Regions from separate parts of the Mesorhizobium sp. B1-1-6 genome, predicted to be linked through region 1. Evidence: predicted binding sites of a transcription regulator. Region 1 holds the regulator's gene; each other region holds the start of a gene.
What was found. Region 1 encodes LexA, which represses DNA repair genes until DNA is damaged. Its sites were predicted from a motif close to TGTTCNNNNTGTGTTCNG; they were not measured.

Region 1 (7,105 bases):
CGCGCTCGATCAAGGCCCGCATCACCTGATAGCCATGCGGGTGGAGGAACGAAACCTGGCTGCCGCGCTCATTGCCATCCCGCGGGCTTTCGAGTTCGAGGCCGTAGGCGCCGCATTTTGCCTCGACCAGTTGGATGAACAGATCGGTCAACGCCATGCTCTTCCTGCGCACCTCTGCCATGTCGACGTCGTTCCAGACATCGAGCGCCCCTTTGAGCGCGCGCATCGACAGCACAGGCTGCGTGCCGCAGAGAAACCGGCGGATGCCTGTGCCGGCAGCAAAACCCTGTTCGAAGGCGAATGGCCGCGCATGGCCCCACCAGCCGCTGAGCGGCTGGCGGACATCGCCATGGTGGCGCTCGGCCGCGTAGATGAAGGCCGGGGCACCCGGGCCGCCATTGAGATATTTGTAGGTGCAGCCAACGGCGAAATCGGCATTCGAACGGTCGAGCTCGACGGGCAAGGCGCCGGCGGTATGGCAGAGATCCCAGACAATCAGCGCGCCGGCATCATGTGCCGTCCGCGTCAGCGCGGCCATGTCGCGTAACTGCCCGGATTTGTAGTTGACGTGGTTGACCAGGATGACCGCGACCCGCTCGTCGATCAGTTCTTCTATGGTCGGCGCATCGACACCCTCGAGCCGCAGCACCGTGCCCGGCCGCGTCGAGGCAACGCCTTCGGCCATATAGAGATCGGTCGGAAAGCTGTCCCCCTCGGCGACGATGACTGACCTGTCCGGCCGCATCCCGAGTGCCGCATGCAGCACCTTGTAGATGTTGATCGAGGTGGTATCGCAGACCACCGTCTGGCCGGCGGCGGCCCCGATCAGGCGCCCGAGTTGGTCGCCGAGTTCGACCGGCATGTCGAACCAGCCGGCGGTGTTCCAGGCGCGGATGAGATCCTGCGCCCACTCCTGCGTGGCGGCCTTCTGCAGCTCGCCGAACACGGCGGGCGAAGCGGCGCCCAGCGAATTGCCGTCGAGATAGATCACCCCCTGGGGCAAGGTGAAGCGGTCACGCATGGCACGCAGCGGATCCGCGGTGTCCATTGCCTCGATCGCTGCGAGATCGGGAATTTTGCTCATGGTCGCGATGTTCCTCGGTGAGAAGAGCGCCCTGGAAACGGGCCGGCTGTTTTGCCGCCCGGGCAAGGGCTGGCCGCATAGAGGCGCAAGAACAGGGTGAACGCCCGGTTCGATCTTTGCTCGATTTCCGCCCGAGGCAGTTCCTCGAGCACCCCAACGATCCGGCGAACCTGGAGATCGCCGATCAAAAGACTGATGTAGATGTCGGCGGCTTCGGCAGGATCGTCACAGGCGATCGGGCCGGCCCGACTTGCGGTTCGAAGCAGGTCGCCAACAAGCGGCATTATGGTATTGCGGCCGAATTGCGCGATCGATTGGCCAAGCGTGCCTGTATCGTTGACGTCGCCGGCCGCGGCGCGATTGAGCGCCACCGCCTTGTCGCCCGTCACGAGGGTCAGCAGGACTGGCCCGAGCAAGTTCAGGGTTTCGAGAGGATCGCGCGCCTGGTGAAGGGCGTCCTCCAGCAGCTTCCTTGCCTCTCCCGCATTGGCTTCGATCAAGGATCGAAACAGGGTCTGCTTGTTGCCGTACCAGTTGTAGAGGGTTTCGTTCGAGGCCGATGCCCGCTTGGCGATAGCAAGCAGGGAGGCGCTCTTGTAGCCGGTTTCCCGGAGCACCGCATAGGCGGCCTCCTCTATCCGTTCGCGTCGCGCGGCCTGCTTCGGCGTGGTCATTGGTGTTCCTCTTCGAAAACCGTACATTATTATACGGTTTCGTCAAGCGAACGAACGAACGCAGCCCGTCGCGACCAGTGGTGGTGTCTGGCCGTTTTCCGGCGGAAGTTGGCATTTTGGTTTCGTTTCGTTCACGAGCCGCAGGGGTTTCTAATCCGCCCAAACGCACCCCGCACCTGCCGGTCACCCAGCTTGCAGGCTTGTGCCAAGAGTGGAGACCGGTCGGGCCACAGGCCATTAACCAAAATAGTTTCAAAGGGCCCGGGAGCGCATTGACGACGGACCGCGCTGGCAGGATGCTGGCTGCGGGAGGGCATTTCGTTTCCGTCGCCTTAACAAATTCATTAAACTTTAAATGGTTGCGGAACACAACTGGAACAGATAGTGTTTGTTCTGGGTTTGTTTTCTGATTCTGGTTCCAGACCCTTCGTGCAATGCCTTTGGGGGCCGCCATGCTCACGCGCAAGCAACATGAACTCTTGATGTTCATCCATGAACGGCTGAAGGAAAGCGGCATTCCGCCGTCCTTCGACGAGATGAAGGAAGCGCTGGACCTCGCCTCCAAGTCGGGAATTCATCGGCTGATCACGGCGTTGGAGGAGCGCGGCTTCATTCGCCGCCTGCCCAACCGGGCGCGCGCGCTGGAGGTGCTGCGCCTGCCGGACTCGATCGCGCCGGGTCTTAACGCGGCAAAGAAGTTCTCCCCGAGCGTCATCCAGGGCAGCCTCGGACAGGGCAGCAGCCCTAGCCGGCAGATCAAGCCGGCGACGTCTTCGCGTCTGCCCGCTGCCGGCAATGACGACGACGCGGTTTCAGCGGTGTCGATCCCGGTCATGGGTCGCATCGCAGCGGGTGTGCCGATCGACGCCATCCAGCATCAGACGCATTCCATTTCAGTGCCGCCTGACATGATCATGGGCGGCGAACACTATGCGCTGGAGGTCAAGGGCGATTCGATGATCGAGGCCGGCATTTTCGACGGCGACACGGTCATCATCCGCAATGCCGACACCGCAAGTCCCGGCGAGATCATCGTGGCCCTGGTGGACGAGGAGGAAGCAACGCTGAAGCGCTTCCGCCGAAAGGGTGCTTCGATTGCGCTCGAGGCTGCCAATCCGGCCTATGAAACACGTATTTTCGGACCGGACAGGGTCAAGGTGCAAGGCAAGCTGGTCGGCCTGATCAGGCGCTACTGAGCGGGGTCGGCGGTGGGCTTTTCGGGTTTACGGTAAGGCGGCAGTCCCCTTGCCTCGCGTGAGAATTTCCGCTGTTCGTGCCAGGGCCGATATGGCCTGTCGACGGCAAAGCTGACCCGTGCCGGTGCCGTCGCCGATTGCTGGTCGAAGAAGACGGCGGCACTTCCCTTGCGAGCGAGCTGCCGCTTGGTGATGACGAGAACCAGCGGATTGTGGCAGGGATCGTAGCCCGCGGGGTCGTTGATGACGATCAGATCCGCATAGGAGCAGGCCCTCCAGGCGTCCTTGCGATCCTCCACCTGCGCGATGATCGCCCCCGAGGTATGCCGGGCCATGCACAGGCCCGTGAAGCAATAGAAAGGCGCTCCCGCCGGAAGTTGCGCGGGATCGAAGATGTCGAACTGTCGGTCTCCGCTGTCGAACAGTTCCGGCGCAACGATGGTTTCGGACTTCAGCGCGCGTTTCCAGTTATCGACGGTGAATTCGTTCGGGCGCGCCCGGTTGATCGCGAGCTCGCCGCCGCCGATCGGCAACGCCACCAGGCGGGCATCCTCCGAAATCAGCACGTCCGGCGTGCGCGTGTCCGAGACGGTCAACAGGCCGGCGAGCGCGAAGGGAAGTGCCGTCAGCCGCAGCCATGTCGTGGCCATCGTCGCGATGACCAGGGCGATCGCCACCAGAAGGACGGATTGCTGCGAAATCAACCCGACCGCGTCGACCGGCGAGCGTTGCGAGATCCATCCTGATATGGCGATCATCGCGGTCAGTCCCTTGCCCATCAGATAAAGGGATGGTCCATCGAACCCGAACGGCATCAGCAGCGCGCTGGCAACCGCAAGGAACATCACGACCGAAACGATCGGCATGACGGCAAGATTGGCGAACAGACTGAGCGGCGACACGCGCTGGAAATGCCAGATGGCGAAAAGCGCCGTGGCGCTTCCCGCGATAATCGAGGTCATCGCCAGCCCACCTGTCGCCAGCAGCAATTTTCGCGTCAGGAGGCCAGGCAAGGTCCGTTGCGGCGGCGGGGTCCGCGCTTTGTCGGCTTTGCGATCCGACCAGCCGGCATAGGCGCCGACCAGGGCCGCGGTGGCGGCGAACGACATCTGGAAGCTCGGCCCTACCACCTCGTGCGGCGACACCACGATGACGGCGATCGCCGAAATAGCCAGATTGCGCATGGTGAGTGCCGCCCGATCGAACAGAACGGCGATCAGCATCACCGCCAGCATGATGAAGCTGCGTTCGGCGGCGACAACGACGCCCGAAATGACGAGATAGGCGGCGATCGAGAAAAGTGCCGCCGCGGCCGCGTATTTCTTGACCGGCCGGCGGGAGGAAAAATTCGGAAACAGCGCGAAGCCGCCACGCAGCAGACCCATGACGGTGCCGGCGACCAGCGCCATGTGCAGCCCGGAAATTGAGATGATGTGGTAGATGCCGGTGCGTCGCATCGCTTCGTTGATCTCGTCGGGAATCCCGGCGCGCACACCCACGATCAGCGCCGCGGCGATCTCGCCCTCGGCACCGCCGATGCTGCCCCTGATATGGTCGGCAATGCTTTCGCGAGCACTCTCGATGGCGGCTGAAAGGGCGGCCCACAGCGGCCTGTCATCGGCTGAGACGATTTTGGGGTTGCCGAGAAAGAAGCCGCTGGCCCCTATGCCGGCGAAGTAGCTGTCGAAGGAAAAGTCGTAGCTGTCCGGCCGCACCGGTCCGGTCGGCGGCAACAGCCTGGCATAGCCGGTCACGAGCGAACCGGCCGTCACTTCAGCCGGCACCTTGCGTGCCGAAAGGCGAACGCGCTCCGGCGCGTAGAGTAGTTTCGGCCGCGCGGTCGATGTCACATCGATGGTCAGCCGGATGCGCCCGGTCTCCATCTGGTCGACCGAAACGACGCGGCCGGTGATTTGCGTGGAGATTTCCGAGCCCAGCATCCGCGTTCCCGCTCGCCACGTCTCGACTTTGCCGGCGAGCATGCCGAGCGCGCACAACAGCGCCGCCATGAAGCACAGATGCGTTTTCGGCCATGAGCGTGAAACGAGCGCGCACAGCGACATCAGGATCGCGACCGCGACAGGCTTGGCAAAGCCCGGCTCCGCCGCCAACGAAAAATACGCAATCGATCCGCACGCCAGGAACACCGGCACGAGCAGGAAGGCTACGCCCCGATCGAGTTCGAGCTCGGACGCTCTGGCCACGCCGTTGCGCAGACGAGGCCACGAGGCACGGCCGAACTCACGGCGCAGGCGCTCGGCCGCGCCGGCTGCGGGGACGCCGGGCGGCGTGGAAACATCCGCCGGCGGCGACTTGCCCGGCTGCTGTAGGGGCGACAACGCCAGCGGCAATGAGGCGGGCGCGGGCATGGCAAAAAGGGAGCGTTCGCTGACGCCGGCAACGACGTCCTCGCCTTCCTCCGCGCCCCTGCCCGCTACAGCCATCGGGTCTGCCCCTTGCGCCCTCGACACCCTATGCTACATGAACGCGCGACGCGCGAAAGTGCGTGTGATCCGCACCCCGCTCCAGACGTTTCCCGAGAGTTGTATGTCCGACAAGGTTGTCACCCGTTTTGCCCCCTCGCCCACCGGCTACCTGCACATCGGCGGCGCGCGTACGGCGCTCTTCAACTGGCTCTACGCCAAGCACACCGGCGGTACGATGCTGCTGCGCATCGAGGACACCGACCGCGAGCGCTCCACCGATGCGGCGACAGCAGCCATTCTCGAAGGACTGACTTGGCTCGGCCTCACCTGGGACGGCGACGCCGTCTCGCAGTTCGAGCGCGCGCCGCGCCATCGCGAGGTGGCCGAGGAGCTGGTGCGCATGGGCAAGGCTTACTACAGCTACGAGACCCCTGCCGAGCTTGAGGCAATGCGCGACGCGGCGCGGGCCAAGGGCCTGCCGCCGCGCTATGACGGAAGCTGGCGTGACCGCGACCCTTCGCAGGCGCCTCCTGGCGTCAAGGGCGCGATCCGCATCAAGGCGCCGACCAAAGGCGAGACGGTGGTGCATGACCGTGTCCAGGGCGACGTGCGCTTTCCCAACAAGGATCTGGACGACTTCATCATCCTGCGCTCGGACGGCAATCCGACCTACATGCATGCCGTCGTCGTTGACGACCACGACATGGGCGTCACCCACATCATCCGTGGCGACGACCACCTGACCAATGCCGCCCGCCAGACCGTGATCTACAACGCCATGGGCTGGGATGTGCCTTCAATGTCGCACATACCGCTGATCCACGGCGCCGACGGCGCCAAGCTGTCGAAGCGGCACGGCGCGCTGGGCGTGGAGGCCTACCGCGCCATGGGCTACCTGCCCGAAGCGCTGCTGAACTATCTGGCTCGGCTCGGCTGGAGCCACGGCGACGATGAGATCATGTCGATCCAGGACATGATCGCATGGTTCGACATCGGCGATGTGAACAAGGGCGCCGCCCGCTTCGATTTCGCCAAGCTGGAGGCGCTGAACGGCGTCCATATGCGCCGCATGGGCGATGCCGAGCTGTTCGATATCTTCATTGCCACCTTGCCCTATCTCGAGGGCGGCCCGGCGATGGCCGCACGCCTCGACGACAAGAACAGGGCGCAGTTGCTGGCAGCGCTGCCGGGCCTGAAGGAGCGCGCCAAGACGCTGGTCGAACTTGTCGACGGCGCCGCCTTCCTGTTAGCCGCGCGGCCACTGCCGATCGACGAAAAGGCAGCCCTGCTGCTCAATGACGAGGCGCGCAAGATTTTGCGTGGCGCTCGCGACGCCCTCGAGGCGGTTTCAGGCGACTGGACGGCGGCCTCGACTGAAGCCGCGATCCGGGACTATGCGACGGCCGGCGGCCACAAGCTCGGCGCCGTCGCCCAGCCCTTGCGCGCCGCCTTGACCGGCAAGAGCACCTCGCCCGGCGTGTTCGACGTTCTCGCCGTGCTTGGTCGCGAGGAGAGCCTGGCGCGCATCGCGGATCAAATCGATTAGGAGCAATCTGGCCCAAGAAGATTGGCATTGAAAGGCGCGTTTCGCAGTGCAACATTGAGCCTTGGCCCAATCTGGCACGCACTTCCTAAAATGCGGTCGCGAATACGCGCATTCGGTGACTTCGACGTGTCGCTTTGCAGAATTTGCCTTTGCCGGCATGAGGAAACAAGAAGGAGTTT
Region 2 (7,105 bases), on a different contig from region 1:
ACCGAAGCATTGATGAAGTCGATCTTCTTCTCGCGCAACGCCTTGCGGAACAGCATCAGCATGGCATGCGCGTCGAACCAGCCCTCGCCGCTGCGGCCATAGGCGCCGGCGGTGATGCCGTCGGCCGACAGCCAAGGGAAACGGCGCACGAGTTGTTCGGCGTCCTCCAGCAAAATGTCGGCGCCTTCGGCAAGCTGTGCCTCGTGGTTGGCCCTGAGGATCGGCAGCCCGGCCTCGCCGGCGAGAATGAGATAGCCGCCCTCGCGAAAACCGATGTCGGCGTCTGCGCCGAATTCTTCCTTCAGCCGGCGGAACAGTTTCAGCGTGAATTGCGACAGGCGGATATTTTCCGGAATGGAGAATTGCTGACGGATCGAGGCCATGGATAGCGTTGTCGCCGCGTGGGAAAATTGCGGGTCGCGCTCGACCAGCGCGATCCTGCCGGAAAAGCCCTCCTCGCGCAGATAATAGGCGATCGAGGAGCCGACGATGGCTCCGCCGATGATGACGATGTCGTAGCGCACTTTTTTCTCCGATCCGCTGCCGGCGTCCTTACGCAACCGGCAAGACAATCTCGAAGCGCGTGCCGCGCTCGGAGTCAACCAGCCTGATCGTGCCATCCTGCGCTTTCAGGAGGGCCAGCACGATGCCGAGCCCCATGCCGGTGCCCCCGGTAGAGCACCGCGCGATGCCGCCTGCTCCCTTGCCTCAACCCGCGGCAGGCGGCATAGATCTGGCATGACGACCGATCTCTACCGCCCGCGCCGCTCGGTGCTCTATGTTCCCGCCTCGAACGACAAGGCGCTGGCCAAGATGGCGCAGCTTGCCTGCGATACCGTCATCATCGACCTGGAGGATGCCGTCGCCCCGGCCGAGAAGGTCGCGGCGCGCGAAAAACTGGCCGGCATCTTCAGCAATCGTCCTGATACCAACCATAGTGGCCGGCGCTGCGAGATGGTGGTGCGCATCAATGCGCTCTCGAGCGAATGGGGCGGCGCCGACCTGCTGGCGGCGGCCAAGGCGGAGCCGGACGGCATCCTGCTGGCCAAGGTCGACACGCCCCGCGACGTGCTCGAGGCGGGTGACGTGCTCGACGACAATTCCGCCCCCGACAGCGTGAAACTATGGGCGATGATCGAGACGCCGAAGGCTGTGCTCAATGTCGGCGCCATCGCCGAACTTGGCCGCGATCCTGCCTCGCGGCTTGTTTGTTTCGTTGCCGGAACGAATGACCTGACCAAGGACACCGGCATTATGGCGACGTCGGACCGGCGTTATCTCCTGCCGTGGCTGATGCAGATGGTGCTGGCGGCGCGTGCCGGCGATCTCGATATCGTCGACGGCGTCTTCAACGATTTTCGCGCGCTCGATGCTTTCAGCCGCGAATGCACGGAAGCGGCCGCCATGGGCTTCGACGGCAAGACGCTCATCCATCCCGCCCAGATCGAGGCGGCGAACCGCGCCTTTGCGCCGTCGGCGGAGGCGGTGGCCAAGGCCCGCGCGGTGAAGCAGGCCTTTGCGCTTCCGGAAAATGCCGGCAAGAACGTGATTGCGCTGGAGGGAAGGATGGTCGAACGGCTGCACCTTGCGCAGGCCGAAAAACTGCTGGCGAAGGCGGCGGCCGTCGGCGCATGATGTGCCGTGTTGGATTGCCGATCGCGGGCGATGGACTGACGACAGGAATTGAATGATGAAACTCTACCGCTTTCTCACCGCTCCGGACGACGCCAGCTTCTGTCACAAGGTGACGGCGGCGCTGAACAAGGGCTGGCACCTGTTCGGCTCCCCCACCTACGCCTACGACAAGAAGACCAAGACCATGCGCTGCGGCCAGGCCGTGGTGAAGGATGTCGAGGGCCAGGAATACGGGCCGGACACCAAGCTCAGCGACTGGTAGCCCCTCGCATCCACAGCCACGCCGCCAGCCAGGCGATCGATGCCGCAAGCATCGCCAAGCCCAGGTCAAGAGCCAGCTCCGGAACGAACGCACGAAGCGCGATCGGCACCGCGCCAATGAGATAAAGAGCGAGAGGAATGCGCGGCACGCCTCTTGCAACGGCGAGAGAGATTACAAACGCGAGCGTTCCAACCAGAAAAAGAACCGAACTGGCGACCAGAGCCAGACCGAGCGGTCCGGCTCGCAGCTCGACGATGGTTGTGAGCGGAAGCTTCGAAAATACCAGATTGATCACTGCTTCCACGCCTACCAAACTTGCCAACGCAACGAAGTTGATGACAAACGCGATAGTGCCGAACAGCCCCGCGCGCCGGCCAAACGCAAGAAACAGGCCCACGACGAGGCCAAGTGCCAATATCTCGGCGACTGGTGCGAGAAGTTGCGTCAGATCGGTGGTCGCGATGAGCGAGCTGCGTTTAGCCGCGTTGACCAGAAGAATAAGCGCGCTTCCCATCCCGGCGACGGCGGCAAGCCGATAAAGCGTGAGGCTGGGCACAGTCGCGCTCGACTGAACAATCGCGAAATTCTCCTGCTGAAGTTCTTCGGCTGGACTCTGATGCGAAATGACCGATTGCGGGCGGGGTGGGGCTGTTCTGGCGAGCATGTTCGTCTCCTCAGCTGGGAGTTCGGGAGCCGCGAAGACCGTAGGCCTGTTCCGATCCCATCAGTAATCACTGCTTACATCCTCTGGCCGGGATTGTAAACGGCGATTACATAAATCGCGGAATCATGCTACAGAGGCGGGAAGCTGCTCCACGGAACGAAGGGAAAGAGATGGCAAAAGCCAAGGCGCCTCATCGCACTGGTTACCACCATGGCAATTTGCGGGAGGTCCTGATCGATGCCGCGGTTCAACTGGTCGAGGAAGGCGGCCCCGACAATGTGAGCGTGCGCGAAGCCGCAAAACGTGCCGGGGTTTCCCCCGGCGCGCCATTCCGTCACTTCAGCAACAAGACCGCGTTGATGACGGCTGTCGCGGAGCAGGCAATGAGCCGATTCCGCTCGGAGATCACGAATGCGGTCGAGAAGGTTGCGACGGACGATCCGATCGAACGCTTTGCCGCTGTTGGAATCGCCTATTTGCGCTGGGCAATTCGAAACCCCACCCACTTCCAGATCATCTCGACACGCAATCTTATTGATTGGGATGCTTCGGAGTCGCTGCGTCACGATAATGAAGCGGTGCGTTCGCTGATGGAAGCGTCAATGGCAGAAGCACAGCGGCGAAACATGCTCCGGTCGGACGACATGGCAGAGACCCAGATAGCCGCGAGGGCGCTCGTCTACGGGCTCGCACGCATGTACATTGATGGACATTTTGCGCAATGGGCAGTGGCAGGACATACCGGGGAGCAGACTGTGCAGAACGTATTAAAACATTTCATCACACTCATTGTGAAATGACGGCCTGACGTAGAACCGGTCACTCGGCTGCCTCTTCGATCTTCTCCATATCGTCGTCCGACAGGCCGAAATGGTGGCCGATCTCGTGGATCAGCACATGGGTGACGATGTCGCCCAAAGTCTCCTCGTTCTCGGCCCAGTAGTCGAGGATGGCGCGGCGATAGAGCGTGATGCGGTTCGGGCCTTCGCCGGTCTGCGGGTTCCAGCGCTCGGCAATGCCGCGTCCCTCGAATAGGCCGAGCAGGTCGAAGGGGGTTTCCAGTGACAGGTCGTCCATGATCTCGTCGGTGGGGAATTCGGCGATCTGGATGACGATCTCGCCGGTCAGCTTGCGAAAATCCTCGGGCAGATGGGCGTAGGCCTCCAGCGCCAGGAACTCGATCTCGTCCATCGACGGCGAAAGCTGGTCGTGCCAAATGCGGGTCTTGTAGATGCGGGCCATGCTTTGTCCTTTGATCCCGGCATATAGGCTTTTGGGCCACAATCGGCAAATGACGCGGCGGCCAACCCCAGGATTGCTTACGGCACCGGGAGCCGTTTCGCATGGCTTGAGGGGCGGTCGGCTGTCCGACCCATGTTGGCCCTCTTATCGGAGAGGAATAAATTCCCCCATGAGTCTGCTTGACTCTTCGGGTCGCCTCTGGAATCTATAAGAACATAACAGGAACAATTGTGAGTGGACACTGACCGTCATGGCGATGAGCGCCGTGGCGCGGGAGACTGTTTTTGCCCTGCGCCGCCAGATCGCGAAGATCGAGGGAACGCTGCCCGAGCGCCTGCAGGCGCCGGCCGGCGCGGTTTCCGACGCCGGCATGGCCGCCGCGGACCGCACCGTGGTCCGGCGCGGCATCGCCGTAGCCAGGCCGGATGCTTTCCTGCGCACCGGCATCGGCCGGCTCGATGCCGCCCTCGGTGGCGATTGGGGCGGCGATTTGGGCGGCGGCCTGCCGAAAGCGGCCTTGAGCGAAATCCATGGCGTCGAGACCCGCGATGCCGGAGCGGTCGCCGGCTTCGCCCTGTCGCTCGCCAGCCTGATCCTCAAGCCCAGCCTGATCCTCAAGCAAGGGCCGCGATTGCCGGTGCTGTGGATCGGCACCCAGGAGGTTTTTCGCGAGGCGGGCTTTCCCTATGCCCGGGGCCTTCACGCCGCCTTCGGCATCGAGCCGGAGCAATTGCTGTTTTCCGAGGCGCCAAGGCTCGCCGATGCGCTGTGGGTCGCCGAGGAGGCGGCCCGCATGACGGCGCTCGCCGCCGTCATCCTTGAAGTCCGCGGCAATCCGCAGCGGCTGGACCTGACCGCGACGCGCCGGCTGCACGCCCGCGCGCAGAGCGCCGGCCGGCCGGTCTTCCTGCTGCGGCAGGCGGCCGAACCCGAACCGACGGCGGCGCCCGTCCGCCTCATCGTCTCGCCGGCGCCGGCAGGGCCGCGCGACACGGTCGCCGGGCCGCTTGCCGGCTCGATCGGCCGCCCCGCCTTCACCATCAGCATCGGCAAGAGCCGCACGGCCCTGCCAGGACAATTCATATTGGAGTGGAACCCCGATGAACGCATATTCGATGAAAGACGGATTGGGGAAGAACGAGCAAAGAATCCTGTCCCTGTGGTTTCCCTATCTCGCGGCCGAACGGATCCTGCGGCAGCGCCTGGGGCGGTCCTGGCGTTCCCGGCCATCGGATCACCGGCCGCTGGTGATCAGCCATCGCGACAGCAACGCGCAGCGCATCTTAGCCCTCGACGAGCGGGCTGAGGCGCTGCATCTGAAGCCCGGCATGGGCATCGCCGATGCGCGCGCCATGCATCCGTCGATCGACATAATGGAGGCCGATGCCGAAGCCGACCGGCGCCTGCTCGAAGGCCTTGCGGACTGGTGCGACCGCTATACCCCGCTGGTGGCGCTCGACGGGACCGACGGCCTGTTCCTCGACGTCACCGGCTGCACCCATCTTTTCGGCGGCGAACGCGCCATGCTGGACGAGATCCTGTCGCGCTTCTTCCATCAGGGCTTCGACGTCCGTGCCGGCCTTGCCGCGACACCCGGCGCCGCCTGGGCGGCGGCGCGGTTCTGCGGCGACCGCATCGTTGCCGGCGGCGAGGAGGAAGCGCTCCTGGCGCCCTTGCCGCTGGCGGCGCTACGCATCGCGCCGGAAACCCGCGCCAGCCTGGAAAGTGTTGGCCTGCGCACGGCGGGCGCGGTGATGGCCGCGCCGCGCGCGCCGCTCGCCCGCCGCTTCGGTGCCTCCCTGCTCTTGCGCCTCGACCAGGCGCTCGGCCGTCTCGACGAGGCGGTGTCGCCGCGCCTGCCCGTCGCGCCGCTTTCGGTCGAACGCCATTTGGCCGAGCCCGTCACGCTGACAGAGGACATAGAACGGCTGGTGGGCATGCTGGCGACGACCCTGAAGATCGACCTCGAGCGGCGCGGCGAAGGCGCGAGAAGCCTGGCGCTGCTCTTGTTCCGCGTCGACGGCGCCGTCAGCCGCATCGCGCTCGGCACGTCGCGACCGATGCGCGAACCCCGGCTGATCCAGAAATTGTTCCATGAGCGGCTGGCCGCCCTCGAGCAGCATATCGATGCCGGCTATGGCTTCGACCTGGTGCGGCTTTCGGTGCTGGCGGCGGCGGCCTTCGACATGCCGCAGGCCGACCTGACAGGCAAAACGACCGACGACGGCGCCGATATCGCGCTGTTCGCCGACCGCATCCGCGCCCGGCTCGGCGAGGGCGCGGTTCTCAAGCCGGTCGTCGTGGAAAGCCATCTGCCCGAGCGTGCCGTCGCCACCATCCCCTTCACGGAAACCCCGCGCCGCATCACGCCGCCGAAGAAACCGGACAGGATGCAGGCGCCGATGACCATCTTCCCGCCGGAGCGGCCGATCCGGCTTTTCCGCTCGCCCGAGCCGATTGAGGTGCCGGCCACCGAAATGCCCGAGGGACCGCCGCTGAATTTCCGCTGGCGGCGTGCGCTCTACAGGGTCGCCCGCGCCGAAGGCCCTGAACGCATCGCGCCGGAATGGTGGCGTGAATTTTCGAGCGACGAAGCGGCGTCGACACGCGACTATTTCCGCATCGAGGATGCCGACGGCCGCCGCTACTGGCTCTACCGGCAAGGTCTCTATGGCGGCTCTGAAATCCCGCCGCGCTGGTTCCTGCACGGGGTCTTCGCATGAACGCGCTGACCGCCATTCCCTATGCGGAATTCGGCATCCAGTCGAATTTCTCGTTCCTGCGCGGCGCCTCCAAGCCGGAGGAGCTGGTGGTCGCGGCCAAGCTCATGGGGTTCTCCGCGATCGGGCTCGCCGACCGCAACACGGTGGCGGGCGTGGTGCGCGCCTGGCAGCAGGCCAAGGTCGAGACGCTTGCCTACCACCCCGGCAGCCGGCTGGTTTTTTGCGACGACACGCCTGATATTCTCGCCTATCCGCAGAACCGCAAGGGCTGGGGGCATCTGTGCCGCATGCTCACGCAAGCCAATCTGCGCGAGGAGAACGAAAAGGGCGCGACCCTTCTGCGGCGCGACGACCTTCTCGAATGGGGGGATCTGATGTCGCTGGCGGTCCTGCCCGACCTGGCGGCGGGGGCCGAGGGCACACTAGCCCTGCTTGGCGAGCTCAAGGACCGTTTCGGTAAAAACCTGCGGCTTGGCGTTTCGCCCGATTATGCGGGAAACGACCGCTTCAGGATCGAGCAGGCGGCGGCGATGGCGGAGCTGGCCGGCCTGCCCTTGATGGCGACCAACGACGTCCTCT
Region 3 (7,105 bases), on a different contig from region 1:
AACCGCCTGAACGCGCCTGACTTTCGGCGCGAACCGCGCGTGGCGGCGAGGCACCCGGAGAGGAAAATGCCGCAAGAGCTTCGCTACGAACCCGCCATCGCCGTGCTGCTGCCTTGCTACAACGAGGAATTGACGATCGCCGAGGTGGTGCGGCGCTTCCGCGAGACGCTGCCTTTGGCGACGGTCTATGTCTACGACAACAATTCGCGCGACCTGACCGCGCTCAGGGCCCGCGCCGCCGGCGCCATCGTGGTGCGCGAACCGCGCCAGGGCAAGGGCAATGTGGTGCGGCGCATGTTCGCCGACATCGACGCCGACATTTACCTGATGGCCGACGGCGACGGCACCTATGCGCCGGAAGACGCGCCGCAATTGATCAACACGCTTCTGACCGAGCGCTCCGACATGGCGGTGGGCACCCGGCGCGGCGTCACCGACGATGCCGGCAGGACCGGCCATGCCTTCGGCAACCGCGTCTTCAACAGCCTCTATAAAGGGCTGTTCGGCAGCGATTTCACCGACATCTTCTCGGGCTACCGCGTCTTCACCCGGCGCTTCGTCAAGAGCTTCCCGGCCGTCTCCGGCGGCTTCGAGATCGAGACCGAAATGTCGGTTCATGCTTCGCAGCTCAAATTGCCCGTCAGCGAGATCGCGCTCGATTACGGCAAGCGGCCGGACGGCTCGTCATCGAAGCTTTCGACCTTTCGCGACGGCGCCAGGATCCTGTGGATGTTCGCCATGCTGATGAAGGAAACGCAACCGCTACGTTTCTTCGGCGCCTTCGCCCTGGTCTTCCTGGTGTCGAGCCTGTTCCTGATGGCGCCTGTGCTGGTCGAATTCGCCGAGACCGGGCTGGTGCCGCGCATGCCGACATGGGTGCTGTCGGTCGGCCTGCTCTTGCTCTCGATGCTGGCTGGTGTGACTGGGGTGATCCTCGACTCGGTGTCGCGCGGCCGCGCCGAACAGAAGCGCATCTTCTACCTGTCGATGCCTTCGGGCCGCATAGAGCGGCGCGAGCGCGCCAACGAGCCGACTGCCGCGAAGGCCGGCCCAGGCAAGACGCCTCGCGCCGCATGAAGCGGTGAGCCGTCTCGTCCGCTTCGTCTTTGCCGGCGGCATCGGCTTCGTCGCCGACGCGGCCGCCCTCTGGTTGCTGCTTGCGGTCACGCCGCTCGGCCCTTTCAGCGCCCGCATGCTGTCCATCGGCTTTGCACTCTGTGTCACCTGGCAGACAAACCGGCATCTGACCTTCTCGCCGTCGAGCCGCGGCTTGGTGCGGGAAGGCGCGCGCTATGGCAGCGTCGGCATCGCCACCAGCATCGCCAACTATCTGGTCTACTGCGCCATCCTTGTCGTCCTGCCGACAACCCCGCCATTGGCCGCCCTTGCTTTCGCTTCGCTGGCCGCCATGGGGCTGTCCTTTCTCGGCTATTCCAGGCTGGTCTTCGACCGCTAGCGGCGTGGCCCGATTGGCAGAAGGCGCCGGGACCCCTATATCGCTCTCTCATCGACCGTGCTGGGGACCTGCCATGAAGCTGAAAATCGCCGTCCAGATGGACCACATCTCCACCGTGTCGATCGCCGGAGACACTTCGTTCGCGCTGTCGCTGGAGGCGCAGCGGCGCGGCCATCAGCTCTACCACTACACGCCCGACCGGCTGTCGCTGCGCGACGGCAAGGTGTTCGCCCGCATCGAGGAGATGCAGGTACGCGACGAGAAGGGCAGCCACTATTCGCTGGGGGAGAAGGTGCGCACCGACCTGTCGGAGATAGACGTGATCCTGCTGAGACAGGATCCGCCCTTCGACATGAACTACATCACCACCACGCACATACTGGAGCGCATCCACCCCAGGACGCTGGTGGTCAACGACCCGGCCTGGGTGCGCAACAGCCCGGAAAAGATCTTCGTCACCGAGTTTTCCGACCTGATGCCGGAAACGCTGATCACCAAGGATCCCCAGGAGGTCGCCGCCTTCCGCAAGGAATTCGGCGACATCATCGTCAAGCCGCTCTACGGCAATGGCGGAGCGGGCATCTTCCACCTGCTGGAGGCCGACCGCAACCTCGCCTCGCTGCTCGAAATGTTCGGCCAGTTGTTCCGTGAGCCCTACATCGTGCAGCGCTACCTCAAGGACGTGCGCAAGGGCGACAAGCGCATCATCCTGATTGACGGCGAGCCGGTCGGGGCCATCAACCGGGTGCCGGCCGAGCACGATTCCCGCTCCAACATGCATGTCGGCGGCCGCGCCGAGAAGACCGAGCTGACCGAGCGCGAACGCGAGATCTGCGCCCGCATCGGGCCGGCACTGAGGGAACGTGGCTTCATCCTCGTCGGCATCGACGTCATCGGCGACTACATGACCGAGATCAACGTGACCTCGCCGACCGGCGTGCGTGAAGTCAAACGCTTCGGCGGCGCCGATATCGCCAGCCTGTTCTGGGACGCGGTGGAGGCCAAGCGGAAGTAACCGTTTTCATTTCGTATTAACCATGTTCCGTTTTTGCAACCGGAGACAATCGCGCTGCAACTTCAGCGATTGCGCGTTCCTGTAATGTTCTTGATTTAGCCGAGGAATTGTGATTGTCTCCGGGCCAGGCCCTTCGCGGCCTGATTGCAAAAGGCTTGGGGCAAGCCCAGATCCGGGGGCAAAACATGGTGGCGCGGGTTCGCACGGTTGCTTTCCAGGGCATCGAGGCCGTTCCGGTCGACGTGCAGGTTATGATAGCGCCCGGCAAGGTCAACATGCACATCGTCGGCCTGGCCGACAAGGCGGTGGCCGAAAGCCGCGAACGGGTGCAGGCGGCACTCCATGCTTCCGGCCTGTCGATGCCGTCCAAGAAGGTCACGGTCAATCTTGCGCCGGCAGACCTGCCCAAGGAGGGCAGCCATTACGATTTGCCGATCGCGCTCGGCCTGATGGCGGCCCTTGGCGCCATTCCGGGCGACATGCTGGCCGGCTATGTCGTGCTTGGCGAATTGTCGCTCGACGGCACCATCGCGGCGGTCGCCGGCGCCCTGCCGGCGGCGATCGGCGCGAATTCCGAAGGCAAGGGCCTGATCTGCCCCTTCGCCTGCGGCCCGGAAGCCGCCTGGGCCGGGAAGGACTTTGACATACTCGCGCCGCGCAGCCTGATCGCCATCGCCAATCATTTTCGCGGCACGCAGGTGCTGTCGCGCCCCGAAGCCGGTATCCATGCCGCGGCGCGCGACCTGCCCGATCTTGCCGATATCAAGGGCCAGGAAACCGCCAAGCGAGCGCTGGAGGTGGCGGCGGCCGGCGGGCACAACCTGCTGATGGTCGGCCCGCCCGGATCGGGAAAATCGATGCTGGCGCAGCGGCTGCCGTCGATCCTACCGCCGCTGGCGCCGAAGGAATTGCTCGAAGTGTCGATGATCGCCTCCGTCGCCGGCGAGCTCGGCGAAGGCAAGCTGACCGACCGGCGGCCGTTCCGCGCGCCGCACCATTCGGCCTCGATGGCGGCGATGGTCGGCGGCGGCATCCGGGCGCGGCCGGGCGAAGTGTCGCTTGCGCACCACGGCGTGCTGTTCCTCGACGAATTTCCCGAATTCACGCCGCAGACGCTCGACGCGTTGCGCCAGCCATTGGAGACCGGCGACTGCATGATCGCGCGCGCCAACCACCGCGTCACCTATCCGGCGCGTATCCAGCTTGTGGCGGCGATGAACCCGTGCCGATGCGGCATGGCCGGCGAGCCCGGCTATCGCTGCCTGCGCGGCGATCGCTGCCGCACCGACTACCAGGCGCGCATCTCGGGCCCGCTGCTCGACCGCATCGATCTCAGGATCGAGGTGCCGGCGGTCTCGGCCAGCGACCTGATCCGGCCCGACCGGGCGGAGAAGAGCGCCGACGTGGCGCTGCGCGTGGCGCGTGCCCGCACCCTCCAGCGCGAGCGCTTCGAACGGCTCGGCGTCACCAGCGCCACCACAAACGCGCATTGCGCGCCGGCGGTCATCGAGGAGATCGCCATGCCTGACGCATCGGGCCTGTCGCTGCTCAAGGACGCCAGCGAAAAGCTCGGCTTCTCGGCGCGGGCCTATCACCGCGTGCTGAAGGTGGCGAGAACACTGGCCGATCTCGACGCCAGCGAGACCGTCGGCCGCATTCACTTGGCCGAAGCGATCTCCTACCGGATGAGTTCGGAGCGGGTGGCACAGGCGGCGTAGCGCGCTCTCGCTCGAGAGGAGGGGAACGAAACGCCGGCGGCTCCAAATCTCCGGTTCAGGCCGCTCCCTTCGCCTTCAGTTCCAGCCTCCGCGCGTGCAGCACCGGCTCGGTGTAGCCGTTGGGCTGGATGCGGCCCTTGAAGACGAGGTCGCAGGCGGCCTGGAAGGCGACGGAGCCGTCGAAATCGGCGGCCATCGGCCGGTAGAGCGGGTCGCCTTGGTTCTGCTGGTCGACGATATCAGCCATGCGCTTCATCGTTTCCATTACCTGGTCGGCCGTGCAGACGCCATGATGCAGCCAGTTGGCGATGTGTTGCGAGGAGATGCGCAGCGTGGCGCGGTCCTCCATCAGGCCGACATCGTTGATATCTGGCACTTTCGAGCAGCCGACGCCCTGGTCGATCCAGCGCACGACATAGCCCAGAATGCCTTGCGCATTGTTGTCGAGCTCCGCCTGGATATCGGCCGGCGACCAGTTGGGCCGCACCGCGACCGGCACCGACAGGATGTCGTCGAGCTTGGCCTTCGGCCGGCTCTTCAGCGCCGCCTGGACGGCGTGGACATCGACCTTGTGATAATGGGTGGCGTGCAGCGTCGCCGCCGTGGGCGAAGGCACCCAGGCGGTGTTGGCGCCGGCCTTGGGGTGGGCGATCTTCTCGGTGAGCATCGCCGCCATCAAATCGGGCATCGCCCACATGCCCTTACCGATCTGGGCATGGCCGGCAAGCCCGCATTCCAGCCCGGTGTCGACATTCCAGGCCTCGTAGGCGGAAATCCAGGCGGCCTGCTTCATGTCGCCCTTGCGGATCATCGGGCCGGCTTCCATCGAGGTGTGGATCTCGTCGCCGGTGCGGTCGAGGAAGCCTGTGTTGATGAACACGACGCGCTCCCTGGCGGCGCGGATCGCCTCCTTGAGGTTGACGGTGGTGCGCCGCTCCTCGTCCATGATGCCCATCTTGATGGTATTCTGGTCCATACCGAGCAGGGCCTCGACGCGATCGAAGATCTCGACGGCGAAGGCGACTTCCTCGGGCCCATGCATCTTGGGGTTCACGACATACATCGAGCCCGCGCGGGAATTGGCGCGGCGGCCGTTCGGCCCGACATCGTGCAGCGCGATCAGCGCGGTCATCGCCGTGTCCATGATGCCTTCCGGCACCTCGTTGCCGTCGCGGTCCGTTATCGCCGGATTGGTCATGAGGTGGCCGACATTCCTGACCAGCATCAGCGAGCGGCCGGGCAGCGTCACCGTGCCACCATTGGGCGAGGTATAGGACCGATCGGGGTTGAGCTTGCGGACAAAGGTCCGGCCGCCCTTGGTGATCTCTTCGGCCAGGTCGCCCTTCATCAGGCCGAGCCAGTTGCGGTACACGACGACCTTGTCCTGCGCATCCACCGCCGCGACCGAATCCTCGCAGTCCTGGATGGTGGTCAGCGCCGATTCCAGGATGATGTCGGCGATGCCGGCCGGATCGGTGCGGCCGATCTGGTTGTCGCGGTCGATCAATATCTCGATATGCAGGCCGTTGCTGACCAGCAGCACGGCTTGCGGGTTGGCGGCATCGCCGCGATAGGCGACGAACTGCCTGACATCGGCAAGGGTGGTCGAGCCGGCGCCGGCGCTGAGCCGCAGCGCGCCATTGGCCAGCGAAAGGCCGTTGACGCCGGCCCATTTGCCCGATGTGAGCGGCACCGACTGGTCGAGAAAGTCCTTGGCCCAGGCGACGACTTTCGCACCACGCGCGGGGTTGAAGCCGTTGCCCTTCCCGGCGCCGTCTGTCTCGGGAATCGCGTCGGTGCCGTAAAGCGCATCATAGAGCGAGCCCCAGCGCGCATTGGCGGCGTTGAGCGCATAGCGCGCATTCATCACCGGCACCACAAGCTGCGGCCCGGCGACGACGGCGATCTCGGGATCAACCTTTTCGGTCGTCACCGAGAAGACCGGGCCTTCGGGGACGAGATAGCCGATCTCCTTCAGGAAGGTTTTGTAGGCTTCCATGTCGACCGGCGCGCCATTGGCGCGATACCAGTCATCGAGCTTTTCCTGGATAGCGTCGCGCTTTGCCAGCAGTGCCCGGTTCTTCGGCGCGAGGTCGTGGACGATGGCCGAAAAGCCGTTCCAGAATTTGTCCGGGTCGATGCCGGTGCCCGGAGCGGCCTCGTTGACAACGAAGTCATGAAGTTCGCGGGCGATCCGCAATCCGGCGATTTCGACGCGATCGGTCATCAGGCTGCTCCAGATGAAAGGCTTTCGCGGGCCTTTGGCATGTTGGGAGTGCAGGGTCAATTCAGCTTAGGGTGAAGGCAAGGCAGGTAGGCGCGGTTTTTAGGCTTGGTGCCGGCGGCGACGCTGCCAATCTCCCCCCAAGTGGGGGAGATGCCCGGCAGGGCAGAGGGGGGCGCGAAGGAATGCCGACCTCGGCAAGTTTCGGTATTTCGTGCAGTCGGTCGACGTCGAGTATGAGCGGGCGCTGCTCCGAGACGCTGGCGGGACAGCGCCCCCCTCTGGCCTGCCGGCCATCTCCCCCACAAGGGGGGAGATTACACCCTCCATCACACCGCGATCCGTGGCCTGCCCGAAGCCACCGCCACCACATGTGCCTCGATGAACATACGCTGGGCTTCGACGGTGGAGACGCGGAATTCGGTTGCGACGTCGATCTCGGCGCTGTCAGTGCCGGCATCCCTGGCGCGCTGCGCAGCGATGCTGCGCACATCGGCCTCGGCGGCCGCGATCGCCGCCGCCTCGTCGAGGAAATCGCGCACGGTTTCGCCCGAGGCAAGACGGAACAGACCTTCCTTGGGTTGGCTGACGCGCGCCTCCGCCGATACCCGGACCTGGCCGACAACGGCGCCGAGCGCGTTGGCGACATCGGTGTCATCAGGCACCACGCAGTCATTGCCGACCAATGGCGG
Region 4 (7,105 bases), on a different contig from region 1:
AGGTCGAGCTTTTCGGCGAACAGCTCGTCATAATCCTCAAGATTGTAGCCAAACAGCGGAAAGGATTCGATGAACGAGCCGCGCCCGGCCATGATCTCGGCCCGGCCGCCGGAAAGAAGGTCGAGCGTGGCGAATTGCTGGAAGACGCGGACCGGATCGTCCGAAGACAGGACAGTGACGGCGCTGGTCAGTTTTATGCGTTTGGTTTGCTCGGCCGCCGCGGCCAGAGCCACGACAGGCGCGGACGCGGCATAGTCCGGCCGGTGATGCTCGCCAAGGCCGAAAACGTCAAGGCCGACCTGATCGGCCAGTTCGATCTCCTCGATCAGGTTGCGCAGCCGCTCGTGCGGGCCGATTGCGCCGGGGCCCGGCTGCGGGCTGACGTCGGCGAAAGTGTAGAGACCGAGTTCCATCTGGTGTCATCCTGGCGTTTGATTTTCGCGCTAGAGGTAGCGATCAGCCCGTATCACCACCAGAGGGTCTGACTGCGAACAGTGCGTGTCCGTTTCGGCCGCGAAGGCGTCTCCCGGCTGCAACAGCACGGAATTTCATGGCTGGCATACCGTTTTGGCGCTTGAACTCCCGGTTTTCGCGCGTATGTAAGCGTCGCGAATTGACTTCAGGGAAGTGGACTTGGCTATCTACAGGGAAAAAGACATTTTCGAGCGGCGCAACGCCGCGAACGAGGCAAAGAAGGCGCTTCTGGAGCGCTTCAAGTCGAAGCCGGCGGCGGACGATCCCGCGGTGCTGGCGCGACAGGCCGAACGCAAGGCTATCCTTGCGGCGCGTGAGATACGCGAGGCCGAGAAGGCGAGGCTGAAGCAGGAAAGGCTGGCACGCGAGGCAATCGAGAAGGCCGAGCGCGAGGCCGCAGCCGAAGCCGCACGGGTCGCGGCCGAAGAGGCGGCGCAGGCGGAAGCCAGGATTCGGGAAGCCGAAGAGGCCGAGCGCATCGCGCGTCTGCTGGCCGACGAGGCCGAGCGCAAGGCGAAGCGCGACGCGCGCTATGCGGCGCGCAAGGCGCGCACCGGCAGGACACCGCCAGGCTTTACCGGCCGCTAGCCTCAGACCGCCGGAGCAACCTGCTTCGAGGATCAGGGTCGCTGCGAAGCGGCCCTGCATGCGTTTGTCCGCGCGCCAATTCGTGCGATTGCCGACGCCGTTCGTGATGCGACTTTCGCAAAATTGCTCTGTTTGCTTCGACGCAATTTCGGATGGAAAACCGCTTCGCTTCCTGGATTGCTTTATGCCGCGAATTTCAGCCCCATAATGCCGCAGACGATGAGCGCGATGCAGGCGAGCCTGATGACGGTCGCCGGCTCGCCGAGCAGCCAGATACCGAGCAGCGCCGTGCCGACCGTGCCGATGCCGGTCCACACCGCATAGGCGGTGCCGACGGGCAGCGCTTTCAGCGCCAGTCCAAGCAGCGTGAGGCTGACGATCATCGAGGCGACCGTGAGCACGGTCGGGACGAGGCGGGTGAATCCGTCGGTATACTTGAGGCCGATTGCCCAGCCGATCTCGAACAGGCCGGCGAAAAACAGAAAAATCCATGACATGGGGAACGCTCCATCCAAGCATCGCACCGACGTCCGTTCAGGACGATGCAATGCGCGATCGACCGAGCACCGCGGCAGCCGATGCCCTGTCAGACAGTGGGCGGGTCGTCCCGACCGGATTTCAGGAGATGTGGGGTCGTCCCCGCACCAGATATAGGGTGTCTTAACGCCCGATCAACAAACTGCCGGCGGTGTTCCGAACGCCGCCGGCGAACTCCATCCGAGGCACGCGACTATTTTTCCTTGAGCCTCGTTGCCTTGACCGGCGGCGCCTTGAGCGTGGGAGCAGCGGCCGGCTTCTTGGCGTCCTTCTTCGGCTTGCGGGCCTCCTTGCCTGCCTTCATCGCACCTTTTGCCATGATTCGTTCCTCCAGTTGCGGGAAGTGAAGTGAAACAAGAGAAATGCCTGTAGGCAAGGGCCGTTCGCGGTCACGGCCGCGAAAACCGGCAACCTGTTTCGGCGGCCTTATGAATCCGAACCGGCGCGCAGCGACTTGAACGGACGGGGTGTTGGTGCGTCGCGATGGCCGCGGAATTTCGGCGGGCCCGCAGCATGATCTCAAGGAAATCGGCTCCCACTTTTCCTGCAATTACTCTAGACTTCGCGTGTCGGACAGGACGACAGGGAAGCAATGGCGGGGCATGGCGGCTCTCGAACGGTCATTTACGCGGCGCTCGCCGGCAATCTCGCGATCGCGCTGACCAAATTCGTCGCAGCCTTCTTCACCGGCAGTTCGGCGATGTTTTCGGAAGGCGTGCATTCGCTGGTCGATACCGGCAATGGCAGCCTGCTGCTTTATGGCATGCATCGCGCCGCACGCCCGGCCACCCGCGCGCATCCGCTCGGCCATGGCCGCGAGCTCTACTTCTGGAGCTTCATCGTGGCGCTTCTCGTCTTCGCGCTCGGCGCCGGCGTATCGTTCTACGAAGGCGTGACGCACATCATTGCGCCCGAACCGGCCGCCAATGTCAGGGTCAATTACATCGTGCTCGGCCTGTCGTTTCTGTTCGAGGGCAGCTCATGGCTGGTGGCGCTGAGGGAATTCCGCCGGCAGAAGGGCCAGCAGGGCTGGCTGCAGGCTGTGCAATCGAGCAAGGATCCAAGCGTCTACACAGTGCTGTTCGAGGACAGTGCCGCGCTTCTCGGCCTGATCGTCGCCTTTGCCGGCATATCGGCGGCGGAGATTTTCGAGATGCCGGAATTGGACGGCGCCGCCTCGATCGGCATTGCACTGATCCTGGGTGCGACCGCGGCCTTCCTGGCGCGCGAGAGCAAGGGGCTGCTCATCGGCGAGCCTGCTTCGCCGGCGGTGCAGAAAGAAGTGCTGGCGATCGCCCAGCAGGATCCGGCGGTGCAGCGGGCGAACGGGGTCCTGACCGTCCACCTGGGGCCGGAAGAGATCGTTGCCGGCCTGAGCATCGAATTCGAGGACCATCTGTCGGCGCCGGAAATCGAAGCCTGCGTCGAGCGCCTCGAAGCGCGGCTAAGGAAGGAAATGCCCGAGATCACCCGGCTGTTCGTCAAGCCGCAGACGTCAGGCACCTGGGAACAGCGACGCAAGCTGATCGAATCCGCATCCGAGTAAAGTTTGAGCATGGTCTCGAAACCCGCATCCCACTCCTCGGGATCATGCCTCTGGATCAGCGTCTCGTTCGTTGCCTTGCGCCGCTACTCCGCCAGAGCAGTTCACCGTTTCAGGGAACGGCGAAACGCTCTATGTCTTTGTTTTTGCGCAATTCCATAGGGAAAGCGCTACGCGCTTTTCCTGGGAAAACCGTACACACTTTTCCTGGAATTGCTCTAGGATCAGCCGATCGAGTTTTGGAGGACTGATTATGAAGATCGACGGCGGCTGTCATTGTGGTGCCATCACCTATGAGGCGGAGGTCGAACCGGAAAAGACCTCGATCTGCCATTGTACCGATTGCCAACAGTTGACCGGTACGGCCTTTCGCGTCACCGTTCCGGCGCCTGAAGATCACTACCGGATCACAAAGGGTACACCGAAGGTCTACATCAAGACCGTGGCAAGCGGCGCCAAGCGCGTCCAGGCCTTTTGCGCCGACTGCGGTTCGCACCTTTACGCCACGTCGGTCGGAGATGGCCCAAAGGTCTACGGCATTCGAGTGGGAACCGCGCGGCAACGCCAGGATTTGATTCCGACACTGCAAAAATGGCACCGCTCGGCGCTTCACTGGCTACCTGAATTTCACGGCATGACCACAGTGGAGGAGCAGTAGCGCCGTCCGGTGCGGCGCCTCATTCGTCGCCTTCGACGACCCTCAGCCTGAGCTGGCCGGTCTTTGAATCGGCAACGCGTGGGGAATCGACAACGCGCGGGCCGGGTTCCGGCTTCGCAGGGGCTGGTGACGCCATGTCAGGGTCGGCATCGCCTCCGGGCTGCGCCCCAAACTCCAGAGCTTCGATCTTCTGGCCGCGTTTGGTCACCTTCGACGTCGAGACGAGGATGTCGTCTATATCCTTGGCCGACTGGGCAAAATGGCCCTGCAATTTGCGCACCCGCTCGTCGACGCGCGAAACATCCTCCATCAGCCGGATCACCTCGCCCTGGATCAGGTGTGCCTGCTCGCGCATACGGGCATCCTTCAGGATCGCCTGGATGACCTGGATCGACAGCATCAGGAGCGACGGCGAGACGATGACGACGCGGGCGCGGTGCGCCTTCTGCACCACCGCCTCGAAATTTTCGTGGATCTCGGCAAACACCGATTCCGACGGCACGAACATGAAGGCGGTATCCTGCGTCTCGCCCTGGATCAGATATTTATCCGCGATATCGCGGACATGCACCTCGATGTCGCGGCGGAAGGCCTGCGACGCGACCTTCTGCTGTTCGGCGCCTTCGGCGGCGCGGATGGCGTTCCAGGCTTCCAGCGGAAACTTGGCGTCGACGGCAAGCGCCGGCGCGCCGTTGGGCATCTTCACCAGGCAATCGGGACGGCTGCCGTTGGACAAGGTCGCCTGGAACTCGTAGGCGCCGTGCGGCAGACCGTCGGCGACGATCGCTTCCATGCGCGACTGGCCGAAGGCGCCGCGCGTCTGCTTGTTGGAGAGGATCGCCTGCAATTGCACGACCTGGCCGGCGAGCGACTGGATGTTGCCTTGCGCGGTGTCGATGACGGCCAGCCGCTCCTGCAATTTGGCCAGGCTCTCATGAGTGGATTTGGTTTGCTCGGTCATGGTCTGGCCGAGGCGGCCGGTCATGGCATCGAGGCGCTGGCCGATCGATTGCGTCAGTTCCGCCTGCCGCGCGCCGAAGACTTCCGCGATGGCGCCCATGCGGCCCTGCATCTCGGCTTGGCTTTGCAATATGCCGGCCATCCGCGCCTCGGCGTCGCGGGCATGGTCGGCGGCTTCGGCAGCGGCCACGGCGCGCGCCTTGGCCGAGCGCCACAGCGCGACGACAAGCGCCACGAACATGCCAAGAAACACAAAGGCCCCGAACGCCAGCGCATGGCCGAGCGTGATCGTGGTCGCGCCAAGCCGGGCGACAGGTTCCGAAAGGATGGATGTCAGGTCGTTCATGCACATAGCATAGACGATTCGGCCGGCCAGCACAGATCAAAACGTGAACGATCCCCCGGCGTACCGGTTGACGCCCTTTATTCAAGGTCTTAGGTGAGACGCCATGCCGATCAAGCCGCTCATCATTCTTCCCGACCCCATCCTGCGCCAGGTTTCCAAGCCGGTGGAGCGCGTCGACGCGCCCTTGCGCAAACTGGCCGACGACATGCTGGCGACCATGTATGACGCGCCCGGCATCGGGCTGGCCGCGATCCAGATCGGCGAGCCGCTGCGCATGCTGGTGATCGACCTCGCCAAGGAGGACGAGACGCCGGCGCCGCATGTCTTCATCAATCCCGAAATCCTGGAAAGCGCCGACCAGCGCTCCGTCTACGAGGAAGGCTGCCTGTCGATTCCCGACTATTATGCCGAGGTCGAACGCCCGGCTTCCGTGCGGGTCAAGTACCTCGACCGCGATGGCAAGCTGCAGGAAATGGAGGCCGAGGGGCTGATGGCAACCTGCCTGCAGCATGAGATCGACCATCTCAACGGCGTGCTGTTCATCGACCACATTTCGAAGCTGAAGCGCGACATGGTGGTGAAGAAGTTCAAGAAGCTGGCCAAGGACAAGGCTCCGGGCAAGCTGGTGGGATAGGGGACAATGCCCCTTCGCGTGATTTTCATGGGGACGCCGGAGTTTTCGGTGCCGACATTGCGCGCAATTGCCGATGCCGGACATGAGGTCGCGGCCGTCTACACGCAGCCGCCGCGAGCCGCCGGCCGGCGCGGCCTTGAGCTGACGCCGTCGCCGGTACAGCGCGAGGCGGAACGGCTGGGCATCGAGACGCGCACGCCGACGTCGCTCAAGGGCGAGGCCGAACAGGCAGCTTTTCGCGCGCTGCAAGCCGATATCGGCGTGGTCGTGGCTTACGGCCTGCTGCTGCCCAGGACGGTGCTTGAGGCGCCGCGACTGGGCTGCATCAACGGCCATGCCTCGCTGTTGCCGCGGTGGCGCGGTGCGGCGCCCATCCAACGGGCGATCATGGCGGGCGACAGCGAAACCGGCATGATGGTCATGCGCATGGAAGAAGGCCTCGACACCGGCCCGGTGGGGCTGGTTGAAAAATGCGTCATCGAACCCGATATGACCGCCGGCGATCTGCATGATCGATTGATGAGCGTCAGCGCCGCACTGATCGTGGAAGCGCTGGCGCGGCTGGAAAGGAATAGCCTGGCGTTCACCGCCCAAGCGGTTGAGGGGGTGACCTACGCCAAAAAGATCGATAAATCCGATACGCACGTGGATTGGACGCGACCCGCGGCCGAAGTCCACAATAACATTCGCGGCCTGTCGCCCTTCCCCGGCGCCTGGTGCGAGGTTGAAATTGGTGGCCGGGTGGAACGGCTGAAACTGCTTCGCTCGACGCTTGCGCAAGGCATGGGCGAACCGGGAGGAATTCTCGACGACCGCCTGACGGTCGCCTGCGGAGCGGGCGCGATCCGGCTGGTCGAAGTTCAACGGGCGGGCGGAAGGCCCGCCGCCGCGCAAGAATTCCTGCGCGGGACCAAGATCGAAAAAGGAATGAAATTGTCATGAGCATGATGTCGATACGCGCGGCGACGCCGCGGGATCGCGAGGCCATCCGCCTCGTCGAGGAACACGCTTTCGGCCAGCAGGCGGAGGCCGGGCTGGTTGACGCGCTGGTTTCCGGCGGCGACGCCGTTGTCGAACTGGTGGCGGAAGAAGACGGGCAAGTGGTTGGCCACATCCTGTTTTCGCGGCTTTTCGCCCGCACCGGCGGCAAGGATTTCCCGGCGGTGGCACTGGCGCCGCTGGCGGTGGAGCCCTCCTTTCACGGCACCGGCATTGGCGGCGCGCTGATCCGCGAGGCTCACATCCGCCTGCGCGACGCCGGCGAGATGCTGGCCGTGGTGCTGGGCGACCCCACCTACTACGGCCGTTTCGGCTACAGCCACGCGCGCGCCGAAGGATTCGAGAGCGAATACCAGGGCGAGGCGC

Region 2: a site for LexA is predicted at 4,013-4,030, ahead of FJ979_RS06005 (metallopeptidase family protein). Genes of this name have one in related genera too.
Region 3: a site for LexA is predicted at 2,546-2,563, ahead of FJ979_RS18525 (YifB family Mg chelatase-like AAA ATPase). Genes of this name have one in related genera too.
Region 4: a site for LexA is predicted at 5,139-5,156, ahead of FJ979_RS19160 (DNA recombination protein RmuC). Genes of this name have one in related genera too.

The regions. Positions count from the first base shown of each region.
Region 1 is NZ_VFWR01000020.1:73,342-80,446, forward strand. Features, by position in the region: gene kynU (kynureninase) at 1-1,084, opposite strand, end outside; gene FJ979_RS29180 (TetR/AcrR family transcriptional regulator C-terminal domain-containing protein) at 1,081-1,758, opposite strand; gene lexA (transcriptional repressor LexA) at 2,211-2,954, shown strand; gene FJ979_RS29190 (ComEC/Rec2 family competence protein) at 2,948-5,398, opposite strand; gene gltX (glutamate--tRNA ligase) at 5,502-6,926, shown strand.
Region 2 is NZ_VFWR01000002.1:478,381-485,485, reverse strand. Features, by position in the region: gene FJ979_RS06035 (FAD-binding oxidoreductase) at 1-524, opposite strand, end outside; partial or broken gene FJ979_RS06030 (ATP-binding protein) at 553-675, opposite strand; gene FJ979_RS06025 (CoA ester lyase) at 739-1,635, shown strand; gene FJ979_RS06020 (DUF1737 domain-containing protein) at 1,691-1,897, shown strand; gene FJ979_RS06015 (hypothetical protein) at 1,884-2,561, opposite strand; gene FJ979_RS06010 (TetR/AcrR family transcriptional regulator) at 2,732-3,361, shown strand; gene FJ979_RS06005 (metallopeptidase family protein) at 3,381-3,803, opposite strand; gene FJ979_RS32885 (hypothetical protein) at 4,054-5,109, shown strand; gene FJ979_RS05995 (DUF6504 family protein) at 5,051-6,526, shown strand; gene FJ979_RS05990 (error-prone DNA polymerase) at 6,523-7,105, shown strand, end outside.
Region 3 is NZ_VFWR01000009.1:3,073-10,177, reverse strand. Features, by position in the region: gene FJ979_RS18540 (glycosyltransferase) at 67-1,077, shown strand; gene FJ979_RS18535 (GtrA family protein) at 1,082-1,456, shown strand; gene gshB (glutathione synthase) at 1,530-2,471, shown strand; gene FJ979_RS18525 (YifB family Mg chelatase-like AAA ATPase) at 2,657-4,189, shown strand; gene FJ979_RS18520 (malate synthase G) at 4,245-6,416, opposite strand; gene FJ979_RS18510 (hydantoinase/oxoprolinase family protein) at 6,743-7,105, opposite strand, start outside.
Region 4 is NZ_VFWR01000009.1:130,309-137,413, reverse strand. Features, by position in the region: gene FJ979_RS19190 (LLM class flavin-dependent oxidoreductase) at 1-413, opposite strand, end outside; gene FJ979_RS19185 (DUF6481 family protein) at 634-1,062, shown strand; gene sugE (quaternary ammonium compound efflux SMR transporter SugE) at 1,245-1,559, opposite strand; gene FJ979_RS33370 (hypothetical protein) at 1,793-1,918, opposite strand; gene FJ979_RS19170 (cation diffusion facilitator family transporter) at 2,192-3,145, shown strand; gene FJ979_RS19165 (GFA family protein) at 3,396-3,800, shown strand; gene FJ979_RS19160 (DNA recombination protein RmuC) at 3,820-5,106, opposite strand; gene def (peptide deformylase) at 5,210-5,740, shown strand; gene fmt (methionyl-tRNA formyltransferase) at 5,747-6,682, shown strand; gene FJ979_RS19145 (N-acetyltransferase) at 6,679-7,105, shown strand, end outside.